Regions from separate parts of the Pseudomonas sp. MF09150 genome, predicted to be linked through region 1. Evidence: riboswitches for the same ligand, from Rfam matches in the RefSeq annotation. Region 1 holds a riboswitch; each other region holds the start of a gene.

Region 1 (4,155 bases):
GGCGCAGGTGGCGGATCTGCTCGCCGATGGCGCCATACAGGCTGGGGTCGCCGGAATGCACCCGGGCCACGTCCTGGCCCTTGGCGTGGGCGTTTTTGATCAGCTCGATGATCTGTTCCAGGTGCAACTCGGCGCTGTTGACCAGCAGTTCGGCGCTATGCCCCGCCAGCACCGCCTCGGGCACCAGGGAGCCGGCGTAGACAATCACCGGGCAGCGATGGATCAGCCGCTGGCCCTTGACGGTGATCAGCTCCGGGTCGCCGGGGCCGGCGCCGATAAAAAAGACGGTCATGGCTGTTTCCTGTGAAAAAAGGGTCAAGGCAAGCTTGTAGATGAAGATTGCTCATGATCAACGCGGGGGATTATCGGGGTTTTAGCCGCAGCAGGCCATGGCCAGGGTCGCCTGGGCGTACTTTTGGCGGCGGATCAGCAGTTTCGCCGGGCTCTGCGCCAGGCGTTCGGCCAGGGCCAGGGCGGCGCTTTCGGCCACGCCATAGCAGCCGGTGCGTTCGTAGGCGATTTCCGAGCGGTGGCTCAGTTGCAGCGCATAGGGCGTGAGCTGCGAGCTGCTGAAACAGGTCAGGGGCAGGGCTAACTGCTCGGCCAGTTGCAGCAGGCCGGGCTCTTCGCGTTTCAGGTCGATACTGGCCAGGCCCCGGACTTGATCCAGCCCGAAGCCATGGGTCTCCAGGACCTGGTCGAGCAATGCGCGCAGCGTGTCCACCGGGCAACCGCGCTGGCAACCCAGGCCGACCACCAGGGCCGGCGCTGCGTGCCGTTCACTCATGCCGCGTAGTGACCCGCGCTTTTACGCCGGAACAACCAGGCGCTGATCACGCCCAGGGCCAGCCAGAACGCGGCATTGGTCAGTTGCGAGGCGATTTTGAACTGCGCTTCCAGGGCCTCCGGAGCCAGCATCGAATGCACTTCCGGCTGTGGCGCGCCAATGATGTGCGGCACGGCAATGATGGCGACACCCAGCACTTTCAGCAGCCAGTGCTGGGCAAACACGATCAGCGCGATACCGACGGCGGTCGAGGCCGCGGTGCCGACCCACCAGATCTGCCGTTGTGCCAGGTCCGCAGCGGCGGTGCCCGGCAGCTCGGGCGGCAGGCCCATGGTTGGCGCCAGGCAGAAGGTGGCGTAACCGGCCAGGCCCCACAGCAGCCCCTGGGACGTGCGATTCGGCGCGCGCAGGGTGTACAGGCCGGCGAGCATCAGGGCGAAGCCGACGGCCACCACCAGGTTACCGCCAGTGGTCGACAGCACGCGCTGCCAGCCATCTTCCGGCTCCCAGGCTTCGGCATCGTGGGTGTGGCCGGCCATGGCGCCTTCGGCGTGTTCATGGACTTCAGTGGCCGGGGCCTTTTCGTAGGTTTCGGCCTGCAAAATCAGCGGGGCGACCCAGAAGCTTTGCAGCAGGGTCAGCAACAGGGCGGCCAGCAGCCCGGTGAAACCTGCGGTTTGCGCAATACGCTTGATCATGTCAGCAGGTCTCAATGGCACGGGAAGGCGGAGCTGTGACGGGTATCGTGGGCAGCGTTGTGCACTGCTTCGATATGGGAGAACCCGGCGAAATACACCAGGCACGCGCCGAGGATCGAGGCACCGATGGCGGCGACCAGGCGTTGGCTCAGGGTGGAGGTGCTGCTGGCGGATTGACTGGTGCTGCTGATGATCGACATGGCGCATCCCTCTGGTTATCAGCGGGTGGATCGAACGCAGCAAAACCCCGCGCGACGGGCGCACAAGGAATTAACAGCGCCCGCCCACCGCGGGTTTGTTATGTGTCTATTGCGGGCCGGTCTCCGGGCTCGCGAAGGGCGGGGCTTGCGCCTGGCCTGCAAGAATCGCCTTCCCATGCCGGATGACCGGCGCAGTGGATCTGATTCTTCGCTCGCTTACCGTTGCGGGGGCAGCACCGGACTGGTCAAGGCCTTGAGTAAGGCACGTGACGCACCGGTTTCCCGTTTCACCCTATGAAGGGCACCCGTAACAAGGTGTGTAGGAGAGCATGGGCGGGGGAGGGCCGTCAATTGCCACTCTTTCGCAATGGCGCCGGGACCGGGCAATGAATTTTCCCCGCGCCGGCACCGAGGCTGGCCGACAATGCGCATTGACCGGCCCCTGCGCTCTGCGTAGCCTTGCGCACTCGAGGTTCTTCGGCGCAGTCGGCCGAAGCTAAGAAGGGAACGCGGTCCAAGCCGCGGCTGCCCCCGCAACTGTAAAGGGTCATGGTTGATGCACAGCCACTGCACGCGCTTCAAGGCGTTGGCGGGAAGGCGCGTCAATCGTCGGTTACCACCGGCACACCCTCAGCCAGGAGACCTGCCTCGTGACGAATTCTCACTACAACCGGGCGGGGTGATCCGGTGGCGAACTCTTCCGCGCAGCCATTGCCGCGGTTTTCGTCCCGTATGCCCGCCACCTTGCCAAAGGGCATCCGATGAAAACACTGGCCAAACTTCCCGTCACCATCGTCACCGGCTTCCTTGGCTCGGGCAAAACCACCTTGCTGCGGCACATGCTCGACAACGCCCAGGGGCGCCGGATCGCAGTGATCGTCAACGAATTTGGCGAACTGGGCATCGACGGTGAAATCCTCAAGCAATGCTCCATCGGCTGCACTGAAGAAGAAGCCAGCGGCCGGGTCTACGAGCTGGCCAACGGCTGCCTGTGCTGCACCGTGCAGGAAGAATTCTTCCCGGTGATGCGCGAATTGGTAGCCCGGCGCGGCGACCTTGACCACATCCTGATCGAAACCTCGGGCCTGGCTCTGCCAAAACCCCTGGTCCAGGCCTTCCAGTGGCCGGAAATCCGCAGCGCCTGCACCGTCGACGCGGTAATCACCGTGGTCGACAGCCCGGCCGTGGCCGCCGGCACCTTCGCCGCCTTCCCGGACCAGGTCGATGCCCAGCGCAAGCTTGACCCCAACCTGGACCACGAATCGCCGCTGCACGAGCTGTTCGCCGACCAACTGGCCAGCGCCGACCTGGTGATTCTCAACAAGGCTGACCTGATCAGCGCCGAAGACCTGGCAAAAGTACGCCTGGAAGTGGCTGAAGAACTGCCGCCAGCGGTCAAGGTCATCGAAGCCAGCAGCGGTCGCCTGCCGCTGGACGTGTTGCTGGGCCTGGGTGCTGGCTCCGAAGAACACATCGACAGCCGTCACAGCCACCACGACCATCACCATGACGGCGACGATGCCGATCATGACGACCACGATCACGACGCTTTCGATTCGATCTCCATCGAACTGCCGCAAGCCGAGGAAAGCCTGCTGCTCGATGCCCTGACCCAACTGGTGGTCAAGCACGGGATCCTGCGGGTCAAGGGGTTTGCCGCCATCCCCAACAAGCCGATGCGCTTGCTGATCCAGGGCGTGGGCACCCGTTTCGACAAGCACTTCGACCGCCAGTGGGGCGCCGACGAGGCCCGGACCACGCGCCTGGTGCTGATCGGCCAAGAGCTGGACGCCGAGCAACTCGAAGCGCAACTGCGCGCCGCCCTCAGCGTTTAACCCATGCACCTGCTCAGGACCCAGCCCGGCGGTTTCGTGTCGGATGACAACATTGCCGACCTTGGACAAACCCCCGCCGAGCTGGTGATCCTGTGCAGCGGCGACTCCAGCCTGGCGCTGCTGGCGGAAGCGGCCCAGCAGTTGCCGGACGACTTCCCGAGCTTTCGCCTGGCCAACCCGATGCAGGTGCAGAACCACGCCTCGGTCGACCTGTATGTCGACCAGGTGCTGCGTCACGCCAAGGTGATCCTGATTTCCCTGCACGGCGGCATCGGCTACTGGCGCTACGGCGTCGAACGCCTGGTGCAACTGGCCGAGCGCGGGGTGCAGCTGATTCTGGTGCCGGGGGATGACCGCCCGGACCCGGAGCTCAGCGACCTGAGCACGGTGCCGGCCGCCGCGCGCGATCGGCTGTGGCACTTCTTGCGCCAGGGCGGGCGCGACAACGCCCTGAATCTGTACCGTTGCCTGGCCGCCAGCCTGCTGGGCCGCGACTATGCCTGGGCCGAGCCGCAGACCCTGCCGCGCACGGCGATTTACCACCCCCATAAAAGCGCCGCGACCCTGAGCGATTGGCAGGCCGACTGGCACGCCGGACAGCCGGTGGCGGCGGTGCTGTTTTACCGCTCCCATCT
Region 2 (4,155 bases), 250 kb from region 1:
TTTGCCCGTCGCGGCCACGACCTGGTGCTGGTGGCCCGCGACCAGGCGCGCCTGGAAACCCTCGCCAGCCGCCTGCGGCGCGAACACGGGATCGCCGTCGATGTGTTGCAGGCCGACCTGACCCAGACCAGCGACCTGATCAAGGTCGAGGCGCGCCTGCGCGATGACCGCAAAATCGGCATTCTGATCAACAACGCCGGGGCCGCGCAGTCCGGCAGTTTTATCGACCAGACCCCGGACGCGGTGGCGCAGATCGTGACCCTGAACACCACCGCCCTGGTGCGGCTGGCCAGCGCGATCGCCCCGCGCCTGGCAGAGGCCGGTGACGGCGCCATCGTCAATATTGGCTCGGTGGTCGGCCTGGCGCCGGAACTGGGGATGACGGTCTACGGCGCGACCAAGGCCTTCGTGCTGTTCCTGTCCCAGGGGCTGACCCTGGAACTGGCCCCCAAGGGGGTCTATATCCAGGCCGTGTTGCCTGCCGCCACGCGCACCGAGATCTGGGAACGCTCCGGCATCGATATCAACACCCTGCCCGAGGTCATGGACGTCGATGAACTGGTGGATGCGGCCCTGGTCGGCTTCGATCGCCGCGAACCGGTGACCATCCCGCCACTGCATGAAGTGTCGCGCTGGGACAACCTGCAGGCCGCGCGCCAGGTGCTGCTGACCGACATCCGCCAGAGCCGCGCCGCCGAGCGCTATCGCAGCGCGTCCTGAGCCCGCGCCCACCTGAGCATGCCCGACCATCCGCTGACGCCGATCCGCGCGCCAGCGTCGGGCATTGCTCACTGGAGAGACTGTGTATGCAAGCATTTTTTATCGAGCGTTACGGCCAGGACACCGGGCGGCTGGGCCAGGTGCCCGAGCCGCAGGTGCAAGCCCACGAGGTCCTGGTCCAGGTGCATGCCAGCAGCGTCAACCTGCTGGATGCCAAGATCGCCAAAGGCGAATTCAAATTGATCCTGCCGTACCACCTGCCCCTGGTTTTGGGCAATGACCTTGCCGGCGTGGTGCTGCGGGTGGGCACTGAGGTCCGGCGCTTCAAGCCGGGGGACGAGGTCTACGGGCGCCCTCCCCAGGCACGTATCGGCACCTTCGCCGAGCGGATTGCCGTGGCCGAGGAGGCCCTGGCGCTGAAGCCGTCCAACCTCGACATGGAGCACGCCGCATCCGTTCCCCTGGTCGGCCTGACGGCCTGGCAGGTGCTGGTGGAAACCGCCCAGCTCAAGCCGGGGCAAAAGGTACTGATCCACGCCGGCTCCGGCGGTGTGGGGACCTTCGCCATCCAGCTCGCCAAGCACCTGGGGGCCTTCGTCGCGACGACCACCAGCAGCGCCAATGTCGAGTGGGTGAAGGCCCTGGGGGCGGACCTGGTCATCGACTACACGCGCCAATCCTTCGACAGCCTGTTGCACGGCTACGACCTGGTGCTCAACAGCCTGGACAGCGCGACCCTGGCGCGTTCGCTCAAGGTGCTCAAGCCCGGCGGCCTGCTGGTGTCGATTTCCGGCCCGCCCACCGCCGACTTTGCCCGGGAGCAGCGTCTGTCCTGGGGGCTGAAGCAGGTCATGGGCCTGCTCAGTCATGGCATCCGCCGCAAGGCACGCCAGGCGGGTGTGCACTACCGTTTCGTGTTCATGCGCGCCAGCGGCGAACAACTGGGTGAACTGAGCCGACTGATCGAGGCCGGTGCGATCCAGCCGGTGATCGATCGCAGCTACCCGCTGGCCTCCACCGCCGAGGCCCTGAAGTACGTCACACAGGGGCGCGCCAAAGGCAAGGTGGTCATCAAGCTCTGAAGCTGCAAGCCACAAGCTTGCGGCTTAGGCGCTTGACGCTGCCGTCCCTCAATGGTCAGATGCGCGCCAGTTTCAGGTGTCCGCAGCCGTCGTGCTGCGGGTGAAACGGGAAGCCGGTAGGCCCTTTGGGCGAGTCCGGCGCTGCCCCCGCAACGGTATGCGAGCGAAACATTCACACATCCACTGTGCCTGGGCATGGGAAGGCGAATGTTTCATGCCCCTCGCGAGCCCGGAGACCGGCCTGATCCCAACATGGCAATCCGCGGTGGGCGGGTGCAGGCCTTGGCGTGCGCATGCTGTCTCCTGCCCGCCACTTTCTGCTTCAGCTCCCGCGGGTGGCCCGACCTGGCTCAACCCGGCGCTTTCCGATGACGCTTTGCACCTCGCCTCGCCCTGCTCCCTTTGTCTGGCCCGACCACGAAGCGGCGTTTTATGCCGAGCATCTGGCCGCCTCCAACTATGTCGAACGTGTCGGTGGCTGCCTGCTGCAACTGCTCGGCCCGCAGCGACAACTGCTGGATATCGGCGCCGGTTCGGGGATCCTTGGGCGGCATCTGCTGGCCCCAAGTGGCCAGTGGACCGTGGTCGAGCCCAACGCCTATATGGGTCGCTGCATCGAGCGCCTGGCGGCCCGTGAACCGGCCGTGAGCCTGAGCTTGCACCCGGGCCTCTGGCAAGACATCGGCGACCTGGGCCTGGCGCCGACACAGACCGTGCTCTGCGCCAACATCCCGGTCAGCGACGGCCAGGCCCAGGCCTTTCTCGAGCGGGTGCGGCCCCTGGCCAGCGGCACCCTGGTGTGGAACCTGCCGGCCCAGGAGGGCCCGCGCACCTATTGCCTCTCGGGGTTCCTGCCGCCTCAACTGCACCGCAGCGACATGACCCCGGGCTATCAACTGACCCTGGCCGAGCTGCCGGCCAGCGCCCGGCCCGACGAGATTCACTTCACCGAATGGGCGTTCAGCACGTTGTTCGCCACCCCCGAAGCAGCCCTGATGCATTTCAGGGAGAAGCTCGGCGCCCTCGATGGCGCGGCGCTGGGGCTGCTTGAACGGCATTTGCAGGATCACCTGCAACCGGCCCCGGGGGGCTGGCTGGCCAGCGCCCCGAAACGCGCCGCCAGCTTGCTCTGGCACGCGTGAACTCTCCCATAAGAACCTGCCTGCGGACCTCCCCCATGCCTAGCCTGCGCCACACCTTCGCCCTGCCCCTGCTGCTGAGCACCAGCCTCGCCACCCAGGCCGCCGACAAAACGTCGGTGCTGCAGATGGACACGACCCTGGTCAGCGCACCCCGGGCCGGCGAATCGCTCAAGGACGCCACCAGCACCGTGCAGGTGATCGACAGCGAGCAGATCGAACGCTCCTCGGCGCGCAACCTGACCGACCTGCTGGCGGAAAACGCGGTGGGCTTTTTCAGTGAATGGACCCCGGGCCAGACCTCGATCAACATCCGTGGCGGCAATACCGATGGCCAGGGCCGGGACTTTCGCAGCCAGGTAACGGTGCTGGTCAACGGGCGCCGGGCCGGCACGGCGAATATTTCCAAGCTGTCGCCGGCCCAGGTCGCGCGCATTGAAGTGATCCGTGGCCCGGCCTCGGTGATCTATGGCAGCCAGGCCATCGGTGGCGTGATCAACATCATCACCCGCAATGGCCGCAACACCGAAGGCGGTGGCGCGACCCTGCAGGGCGGCTCCTGGGGCCTGGCCCAGGGCAGCCTGTTCCAGAGCGGCGTGTCCGGGCCGCTGGATTACTACCTGGGTCTGGACAGCGGCCGGCGCGGTGACTATCAGAGCCGGGACGGCACCCAGGAAAACACCTCGTGGAAGCGTCGGGGCGGGTTGTTGGCCCTGGGCTATGACCTGTCCGATGACCAGCGCCTGGACCTGACTCTGCGCTCGGACGGTATCTACGACGCGGGCTTTCGCGGTTCGCAATGGGACTACAACAACTACGACAACCGCTATAACCAGTCCCTGGAAGCCAACTGGACCGCCAAGCCGACCAACTGGCTGAACTGGGCGGCCCAGGTCTACGCCCTGCGCGATGTCGACGACCTGCACTGGGGTTCGGAGCGCCAGGGCAACGGCAGCCCCGGGTTCAGCAAGGACCATATCGAGCGCCGCCTGGACGCCTATGGCCTGAAGCTGACGCCGCAGTTCCTGCTGGGCCCCGGCACCGACCTGCTGCTGGGCCTGGACCTGGAAAAAAGCACACTGCGCAATGATCGTTTCCGCGTGGCCATGAACGGCTCCACCAGCAGCCAGGTGGCACCCTACGACATCAACTCCGATGACCTCAGCGCGGCGCTGTACGCCGAGCTGATCCAGCGCCTGATGGACGACCGCCTG
Region 3 (4,155 bases), 430 kb from region 1:
AGGCCTGGGCCTCATAGCCGCCGAGGTTGATGAAATACAGGCGCGGGGCCCCGGGCAGAGGCGCCAGCGGGCTCAACTGCACCTTCCACCCTTCCACGCCATCGACCTGCATCCACGAATCGACATGCAGCCCCGCCGGGCTGCCAAACCAGCCTTCGCGCAGTTGCGGGTAGGCCGCTTCCAGGCTGTCGGCGATGGCGAACACCACGTCGTGGACCTCAATCTTGGCCCTGGGGTGTTTGCCCCCCAGCATCACTACAAAAAGCATTCTGTTCCTTGGTTACCTGCCGCCGGCGGCAGCGATTTCAGGGTGATGGTCCCGGTCGGGGCTCATCAGGCAAGCGCCATATTCTTCACCATGTTGCGTCTGATTGCTGAGGTTTTACTGCGCCCGGGACACTCCCGCGCGGCTTGCAGCACATTGCAGCTAAAGGCCAATCGCCAGCAGCCGATAGCCACACAGGCCATGCCATTCGCTGGCAAGGATTGCGGCGTGGGGCACGACGGCCCCGCCATTGGACAACCAGGAGATGGTCTTGAAGCACACATTCAACGCGCTCGCGCTGGCGGCGGCGCTGGTCTCGCCGACGCTGCTGGCGGCCCCGGGCTTTACCGTGCATGACGTTGCACTCGGCATGCCCTATGACGAAGTCAATCTGCTGCTTCAGGAAACCTGCCCCCGGGGCTGCATGACCTACACCGGCTCCGGCCCGGCGGGCATCCATTCGCTGACGGTGTTCCTGCGCTACCAGACCATCTACTTCAGCAACACCCGGCGCACCGAGGTCAACCGCGACAAGCCCTATGAATCGGCGACCTACACCTTCGGCCCCGATCACAGGGTCATTGCCCTGGAAGCCGAGGTAAAAGGCTCGCTCACCGCCGGCAAAAAGCTCGCCGACGAGGCCCTGGCCCGTTATTCAGGCCCGTTGCAGGCGTTCACCCAGACCAACAAGGTCGCGGTACATGCCCAGGCATCGCTGGATCACCTGTCCTACCTGTATGCGCCGAATATGACCGGCAAGCAGTTCGAGCTGAGCGTGATCGAGCCTGCGCCCTCGCGCATGGCGGTGACCCGGGTCAATTACTGGGACTTCGACGCCGTGCGCGCCCTCGAAGCCGCCAAGCCCGCCGACTTCATGACCGTGCGCGGCCCTGCCGGCCTGGGCCTGGTGCCCCGCGAAGCCAACGCCGCGGAAGCGGCCAAGGCCCGTCGTTACCCGGCACTGGAGATCGGCACCCAGACCCAGGCCGTCAACGGCAACGACAAGGTGCAGGTGATTGCCGAACAGCATGACGGCAATAAAAACCCGCCCAGCCAATTGCTGGTCAACGGTGCCCTGATCCAGAAGTCGGCCCTGCTCAGCGACGGCATGTCGTTCGAAGCTGTGCAGCACCTGGGGGATGGGCTGTTTCTGGTGAGTGCCGCGTGGGCCGGCAATGGCTGCAGTGCCCAAGAGCAAATATTGCTCAAAGTGGTCAACGGCAAGGGGCATCTGTCCGAACCCTTTGGCCGCTGCGAACCGCAGATCACCCAGCATGCCGGCACCACCTACTTCAACTTCGCCGAAACCGAATACGAGCCGCAGCAGACCCTGGCCACCCCCTGAAGCATCCCCCGCCTATCGCGTAGCCGCTGCCGAGGACCGGCGGCGGCACAGACTGTTTTCCCCTGTAGCAGCTTTGCGCATTGACGAAGAAATTCATCAATGGTCATATGCGCGCCAGTTTCAGGTGTCCCATGCCGCCGTGCATGGGATTAAACGGGAAGCCGGTGCGTCACTTCGGTGATCAGTCCGGCGCTGCCCCCGCAACGGTAAGCGAGCGAAGCATTCGACAGACCACTGTGCTCCGGCATGGGAAGGTGAATGCTTCATGACCCTCGCGAGCCCGGAGACCGGCCTGCAACTTCGTTTGGCAACCCCGCGGTGGGCGGGCGCAGTCCGGTTTGCGTGGGCGCGTGCGCCTGCGATTCCTTATGCGTTGTTCCCTCCGGGTTTCATTCTTTCCTGACTCAGTTGGAATAGCATGTCCCGCAATCCCCTGCTCCAAAGCCTCGCAAGCCGATCCCTGCCGATCACCTTTGTCCCCTGCATGGCCTTTTCATCCCTGACCTTTGCCGAAACCGACCACCGTGCGCTCGCCTTGCCGGCGACCCTGGTCAGCGAAGTCGCCAAGGGCGATGACACTTCCCTCAGCACACCGCTGCCCGCCGGCTCACGGCTCAACCTGAGCGCCCTGGAAAACCCCGCCAGCACCAGCAGCATCGGCCAGGACGCCATCGACAACCGCAATAACCTCACGGTGCAGGACGCGGTGACCCGCTCCCCGGGCATCACCAGCATCGCCGCCCCGGGCAACGGCAACACCGCGTTGGCGGCGCGGGGCTTTACCGGGCACAGCTCGGTCATGACCCTGTTCGACGGTGCCCGCCTGTACACCGGTGCCGGCAGCCTGACGTTTCCGGTCGACCCGTGGATGGTTGAACGCATCGACGTGATCCGTGGCCCGGCCTCGGTGCTCTATGGCGAAGGCGCCACCGGGGCGGTGGTCAATGTGATCTCGAAGAAGCCCTTCGAAGGTGAAGTGCGCAACCGCCTGCGCCTGGGTTATGGCTCCAACGACCGCCAGCAGCTGGGCCTGGACAGCGGCGGCTCCCTCAGCGACACCCTGAGCTATCGCCTGACCCTGAACCAGCAGCAAAGCAACGGCTGGGTCGACCACGGCGACTCGCGCAGCCTGGCCCTCAGTGCGGCCCTGCGCTGGCAGGCCAACGATGACCTGAGCTTCACCTTCGCCCATGAGCGTGGCGACAGCGAACCGAGCAGTTACTTCGGCACGCCCCTGCTCGACGGGCACTACCGCGACAGCCTGCGCGACAAGAACTACAACCTGCGCAACGCCGTGCAGCGATACAACGACGAATGGACCCGACTCAATACCGACTGGAACCTGAGCGACAGCCTCAGCGCCAGCAACCAGCTGTATTACATCAAGAGCCGACGCCATTGGCGCAACGCCGAAACCTACAGCTGGGACAGCCCCCGCCAGCAACTGCTGCGCAACAGCTACCTGGAGATCAAGCACGACCAGGAGCAGATGGGCGACCGTCAGAGCTTCACCTTCAACCATTCGCTGTTCGGCCTGGACAGCCGCACGGTGGTCGGTACCGAGTACAACAAAATCAGGTTCGCCGTGGGCAACAACTCGCCCTATACCGATGTCGGCGGCGACTACATCGACCCTTGGCAGCCGGCAGCGGGTTACTTCCAGAGTCGCTCGGCATTTTCGCCCCAGACCGCCAGCAGCACCCACACCTTTGCCCTGTTTGCCGAGAACCGCTTGCAGCTGTCCGAGCGCTGGTCCCTGGTGACCGGCGTGCGCCGCGACCAGAACCACATCGAGCGCGACGACCAGCGTGCCGGCAGCCGCAGCGACCGCAGCCTCACGGGCGGCAACTGGCGCGCCGGGCTGGTGTTCGCGGTCACCGACCAACTGTCGCTGTACGGCCAGTACTCGACCAGCGAGGACGGGGTCAACAACCTCATCAGCCTGAACCCGAGCCAGCAGCAGATGGACCTGACCGAGGCCCGGCAGACCGAGTTCGGCCTCAAGCAACAGTTCTGGGACGGGCGCGGTGAATGGACCCTGGCGGCCTACCATATCGTCAAGAAAAAACTGCTCAGCAGCGACCCAATCACGCGCCTGGCGCAACAGGTCGGCCAGCAGTCCGCCGACGGCCTGGAGGCATCCCTGGAGCTGGCCCTGGCCCACGACTGGCAGGTCTCGGCCAATGCCGCGCTGGTGCGGGCCGAATACGACGACTTCGATGAAGTGGTGTCGGGCCAGGTGGTCTCGCGCGCCGGCAATCGCCCGAGCAACGTGCCGCGCCGCAGCGCCAACCTGTGGTTGAACAAGGCCCTGAGCCAGGAGCTGACAGCCGGCATGGGCGTGCGTTATGTCGACGCGCGTTATGCCAATACGGCCAACACCACCCAGGTTCCGGGCTACACGGTGCTCGACGCCAACCTCGGCTGGCAACTGCAACGGGATGTGCGCCTGGGCCTGCAGCTCAACAACCTGCTCGACCGGCGCTACGCCGTGGCCCAGCAGAATAATGGCCAGCAATGGCTGATGGGTGAGCCGCGCTCGTTT
Region 4 (4,155 bases), on a different contig from region 1:
GCCGACACCCGGGCCATCCAGGCGCTCAATCGCGCCTTGAAGGATGACCCGCGTGTCGATCTGTCGCTGTTACCCCTGGGGGACGGTCTGACCTTGTGCCGCAAGCGCTGAGGTTATTGCGCCTTGGCGGGTGATACGCGCCAGATCTTGTTGCCGACATCGTCGGCCACCAGCAGGCTGCCCTGCTGATCGATCACTACGCCGACCGGGCGGCCCATGGCTTTTTCGTCGTCGCTGAGAAAGCCCGTGAGTACATCCACCGGTTGTCCCTGAGGCCTGCCGTCGCTGAAAGGGACGAAAATCACTTTGTAGCCACTGTGGGGCTTGCGGTTCCATGAGCCGTGCTGGCCGATAAACGCGCCCTGGGTGAAGGCCGGCAACTTGCTGCCTTCGGCAAAGGTCAGGCCCAGTGAGGCGGTGTGCGGCCCGACTGCATAATCCGGCGCGATGGCTTTGGCCACCAGGTCGAGATTCTGTGGCGAGACCCGCACGTCCACGTGCTGCCCGTAGTAGCTGAATGGCCAGCCGTAGAAGGCGCCGTCCTTGACAGAGGTGATGTAGTCCGGCACCAGGTCGCTGCCGATTTCATCGCGCTCATTGACCGCGGTCCAGAGTTTTCCGCTGTGTGGTTCCCAGGCCAGGCCGTTTGGGTTGCGCAGGCCCGAGGCGAAGATCCGGTGGTTGCCCGTAGCGCGATCCACCTCCCATATCGCTGCCCGTCCCTGCTCCTGGTCCAGGCCGTTTTCGCCGACGTTGCTGTTGGAGCCGACCGTGACGTAAAGCTTGCTGCCGTCCTTGCTGGCAATCACGTTCTTGGTCCAGTGGTGGTTGAGGGTGCCGCCCGGCAGGTCGACGACTTTGGTCGGCGGCGCGCTGATGGAGGTTTCACCGTCTTTATAGGGGAAGCGCAGCAACTGATCGGTATCGGCCACATATAGATCGTTGCCGACCAGGGTCATGCCGAACGGCGAGTTCAGGTTCTCGAGGAATACGGTGCGGGTTTCCGCCACCCCGTCGTGGTCCTGATCGCGCAGCAAGGTGATGCGGTTGGCGCTCGGCACGCCGGCACCGGCCCGACCCATGACCTTCTCCATGACCCAGCCACGGATGCCTTTACTGTCATCGGGCTTGGGCGGGGCGTTGGTCTCGGCCACCAGCACGTCGCCATTGGGCAGCACATAGAGCCAGCGTGGATGATCGAGCTTTTCGGCGAAGGCCGCGACCTGGGTGCCTGGCGCGGCGATGGGCGTAGCGCCCTCGGGCCAGCCGATGGCCGGCGCGATATTCACCGTAGGGATCAGGGTTTTATTTGGCTCCGGCAATTGCGGTGACGGGCCGGTGCCGTCCGACACTTGCAGGGTGGAGGTTTCGCCGCAGGCTGCAAGGCCCGCGGCGACGGCGATCAGAAGAGCGAATTGGGGCTTGATGAGCATGCCGATGTCCCTGTGAATGCACTGGAGTCGTTGTATTCATAGAGGAGCATAGCCAGCCGATGGTTCAACCTGATCAGCGGGCCTCTTTGAACAGCACGGCGACCCCGGGGTGGTAGTTGCCGCTGTCGTTGTGCAACTTGCGGTAGGCGTAGGGGAAGTACCAGGCAACGGCGCAGGTGTGTTCCTTCTGCAAGTCGTCGAGCATGTCCTGGAGTTCTTCCGGTGTGGCGCTGTGCTGGGCCTTGAGCGGGGCGATAAACAGACAGCCCAGCCGCAGCTCATTGGGGTAGGCGATGCTTCTGGCATCACTGCTGGCGTCCTGCAGGGCCTGGGTCAGTTGCAGGTTGTTGACCCGTGGCCAGCGCTGGCTGACCTGGAGGAAGGCGCGTTCCTCCCGGGTGGCCACGTATAGGTCGGCGCGGCCATTGCGATTGCCTTCTTCGAGCTGCTTTTTGCTCGGGCTGTGCTGCAAGGTGACCATTTCTGCCATCCAGGCGGCGGCCGACAGCAGGCCGAGGTTGGCCTGCTCATCAAACCAGTACGGGCATTCGTTGTCGCCGCGTACCTCGTTGTAGCGGTCAATGCAATCAAACCAGCGCTCCAGCATCGGGCGCAGAAACTCCAGTTTCGGATTGCTGATGATCATGCCTTGCATTGAACTCACCCTTGTTTTTGTCAGATAGATTTGGGTAGCCGAATTGTGGCTATTTGATATCACTGCTTGCAGTGTGGCACAAGATTGGCGTCATTTTATTGATCTGGTGCAGTTCTTCGCGCTCACGCAGGGCCGGCTTTAATTGACGCTCCACCCCCAACCCTCTAACCTTCGCGACTTGTTTCAGGTGCTCTGTGGCCATGGGTCGACAGGGTGAAACAGGGAAGCCGGTGAGTGCGTGTTCCGAACAGGAACGGGCGACGATTCCGGCGCTGCCCCCGCAACGGTAAGTGAGTCAAGACTGCGTTTGGTGCCACTGTGTCGAACCGACATGGGAAGGCGCGCGGTTCGGCATTAGTGCTGCTCACAAGCCCGGAGACCGGCCTGATCCATCCAACGGCATCACGGTGGGCGATGCCAGGCTTGCGCCGTCTATTTCTATTCCTGCCCCCCGTTATCCAGCCCCAACGGAGAGCTGCCCCATGACCCAATCCCCCGATCGTGACGAGCGCCATCTGGCGCGCATGTTGCGCAAAAAAGCCGTGATCGATGAACGCATCGCCAACTCGCCGAACGAGTGCGGGCTGCTGCTGGTGTTGACCGGCAATGGCAAAGGCAAGAGCAGCTCGGCCTTTGGCATGCTCGCTCGCTCCATGGGCCACGGCATGCAATGCGGCGTGGTGCAATTCATCAAGGGTCGCAACAGCACCGGGGAAGAATTGTTTTTCCGGCGCTTCCCGGAACAGGTGCGTTTTCATGTGATGGGCGAGGGCTTCACCTGGGAGACCCAGGATCGCCAGCGCGATATCGCCGCCGCCGAGGCTGCCTGGGAAGTGTCCCGTCAGTTACTGCGCGACCCGGCCATCGGCCTGGTGGTGCTCGATGAGCTGAATATCGCCCTCAAGCACGGTTACCTCGACCTGGACCAGGTGCTCAGCGACCTGCAGGCCCGTCCACCCATGCAGCACGTGGTGGTCACCGGTCGCGGCGCCAAGCCGGAAATGATCGAACTGGCGGACACCGTCACCGAAATGGGCGTGGTCAAACATGCGTTCCAGGCCGGGATCAAGGCGCAGAAAGGGGTGGAACTGTGAGTGCCCGAGCATGAGTGATGCTCGTCATTGCCCGGCGGTATTGATCGCCGCCCCGGCTTCCGGCCAGGGCAAGACCACCGTGACCGCCGCCCTGGCGCGCTTGCACCGCAACCAGGGGCGCAAGGTCAGGGTGTTCAAGTGCGGCCCGGACTTTCTCGACCCGATGATCCTCGAACGTGCCAGCGGCGCGCCGGTGTATCAGCTGGATATGTGGATGGTCGGCGAGCAAGAGAGCCGGCGCCTGTTGTGGGAGGCCGCCGCCGAGGCGGATCTGATTCTGATCGAAGGGGTCATGGGCCTGTTCGACGGCACGCCGTCCAGCGCCGACCTGGCGCGGCATTTCGGCGTGCCGGTGCTGGCGGTGATCGACGGCACGGCCATGGCCCAGACCTTCGGCGCCCTGGCTCTGGGGCTGGCACGCTACCAGCCGGACTTGCCATTCGCCGGCGTGCTGGCCAATCGGGTCGGCACCCTGCGCCACGCCCAGTTGCTCGAAGGCAGCCTGACCGAAGGCTTGCGCTGGTATGGCGCCTTGTCTCGGGAGACCGGCATCGAACTGCCGAGCCGCCACCTGGGGCTGGTGCAGGCCAGCGAACTCAACGACCTCGACCTGCGCCTGGACGCGGCGGCGCAGGCCCTGGCCGGCAGTTGCGAAGTGGCGCTGCCACCAGCGGTCACCTTCGCCGCCCCCGAGGTAGTGAGCGCCGAGCCGTTGCTGGCCGGGGTGCGCATCGCCGTGGCCCGGGACGAGGCCTTTGCCTTCACCTATGGCGCGAGCCTGGACCTGCTGCGGGCCATGGGCGCCGAGTTGTCGTTCTTTTCGCCGATTCACGACCGCGAGCTGCCACCTGCCGACAGCCTGTACCTGCCCGGTGGCTACCCGGAACTGCATCACCAGGCCCTGGCCGAAAACAGTGCGATGCTCGCAGCGATCCGCGCCCACCACGGCGCCGGCAAACCCTTGCTCGCCGAA

The links. Region 1 has a riboswitch for cobalamin ahead of AC19YX_RS21760 (CbtB domain-containing protein). Riboswitches for the same ligand answer to the same signal wherever they lie in the genome.
Region 2: linked by a shared signal. The riboswitch ahead of AC19YX_RS22780 (class I SAM-dependent methyltransferase) and the one ahead of AC19YX_RS21760 (CbtB domain-containing protein) in region 1 are both predicted to bind cobalamin.
Region 3: linked by a shared signal. The riboswitch ahead of AC19YX_RS23525 (TonB-dependent receptor) and the one ahead of AC19YX_RS21760 (CbtB domain-containing protein) in region 1 are both predicted to bind cobalamin.
Region 4: linked by a shared signal. The riboswitch ahead of cobO (cob(I)yrinic acid a,c-diamide adenosyltransferase) and the one ahead of AC19YX_RS21760 (CbtB domain-containing protein) in region 1 are both predicted to bind cobalamin.

What each region holds. Positions count from the first base shown of each region.
Region 1 is NZ_JCBCUS010000006.1:71,275-75,429, forward strand. Features, by position in the region: gene cobM (precorrin-4 C(11)-methyltransferase) at 1-292, opposite strand, end outside; gene AC19YX_RS21750 (cobalamin biosynthesis protein) at 374-787, opposite strand; gene AC19YX_RS21755 (CbtA family protein) at 784-1,485, opposite strand; gene AC19YX_RS21760 (CbtB domain-containing protein) at 1,497-1,685, opposite strand; cobalamin riboswitch at 1,783-2,009, opposite strand; cobalamin riboswitch at 2,139-2,350, shown strand; gene cobW (cobalamin biosynthesis protein CobW) at 2,447-3,520, shown strand; gene cobN (cobaltochelatase subunit CobN) at 3,524-4,155, shown strand, end outside.
Region 2 is NZ_JCBCUS010000006.1:321,223-325,377, reverse strand. Features, by position in the region: gene AC19YX_RS22790 (SDR family NAD(P)-dependent oxidoreductase) at 1-720, shown strand, start outside; gene AC19YX_RS22785 (NADP-dependent oxidoreductase) at 807-1,802, shown strand; cobalamin riboswitch at 1,860-2,061, shown strand; gene AC19YX_RS22780 (class I SAM-dependent methyltransferase) at 2,171-2,944, shown strand; gene AC19YX_RS22775 (TonB-dependent receptor) at 2,980-4,155, shown strand, end outside.
Region 3 is NZ_JCBCUS010000006.1:498,503-502,657, reverse strand. Features, by position in the region: gene AC19YX_RS23535 (DUF1543 domain-containing protein) at 1-268, opposite strand, end outside; gene AC19YX_RS23530 (hypothetical protein) at 537-1,610, shown strand; cobalamin riboswitch at 1,716-1,920, shown strand; gene AC19YX_RS23525 (TonB-dependent receptor) at 2,029-4,155, shown strand, end outside.
Region 4 is NZ_JCBCUS010000007.1:310,180-314,334, reverse strand. Features, by position in the region: gene AC19YX_RS25155 (class I SAM-dependent methyltransferase) at 1-111, shown strand, start outside; gene AC19YX_RS25150 (PQQ-dependent sugar dehydrogenase) at 114-1,433, opposite strand; gene AC19YX_RS25145 (hypothetical protein) at 1,507-2,088, opposite strand; cobalamin riboswitch at 2,257-2,490, shown strand; gene cobO (cob(I)yrinic acid a,c-diamide adenosyltransferase) at 2,571-3,182, shown strand; gene AC19YX_RS25135 (cobyrinic acid a,c-diamide synthase CobB) at 3,193-4,155, shown strand, end outside.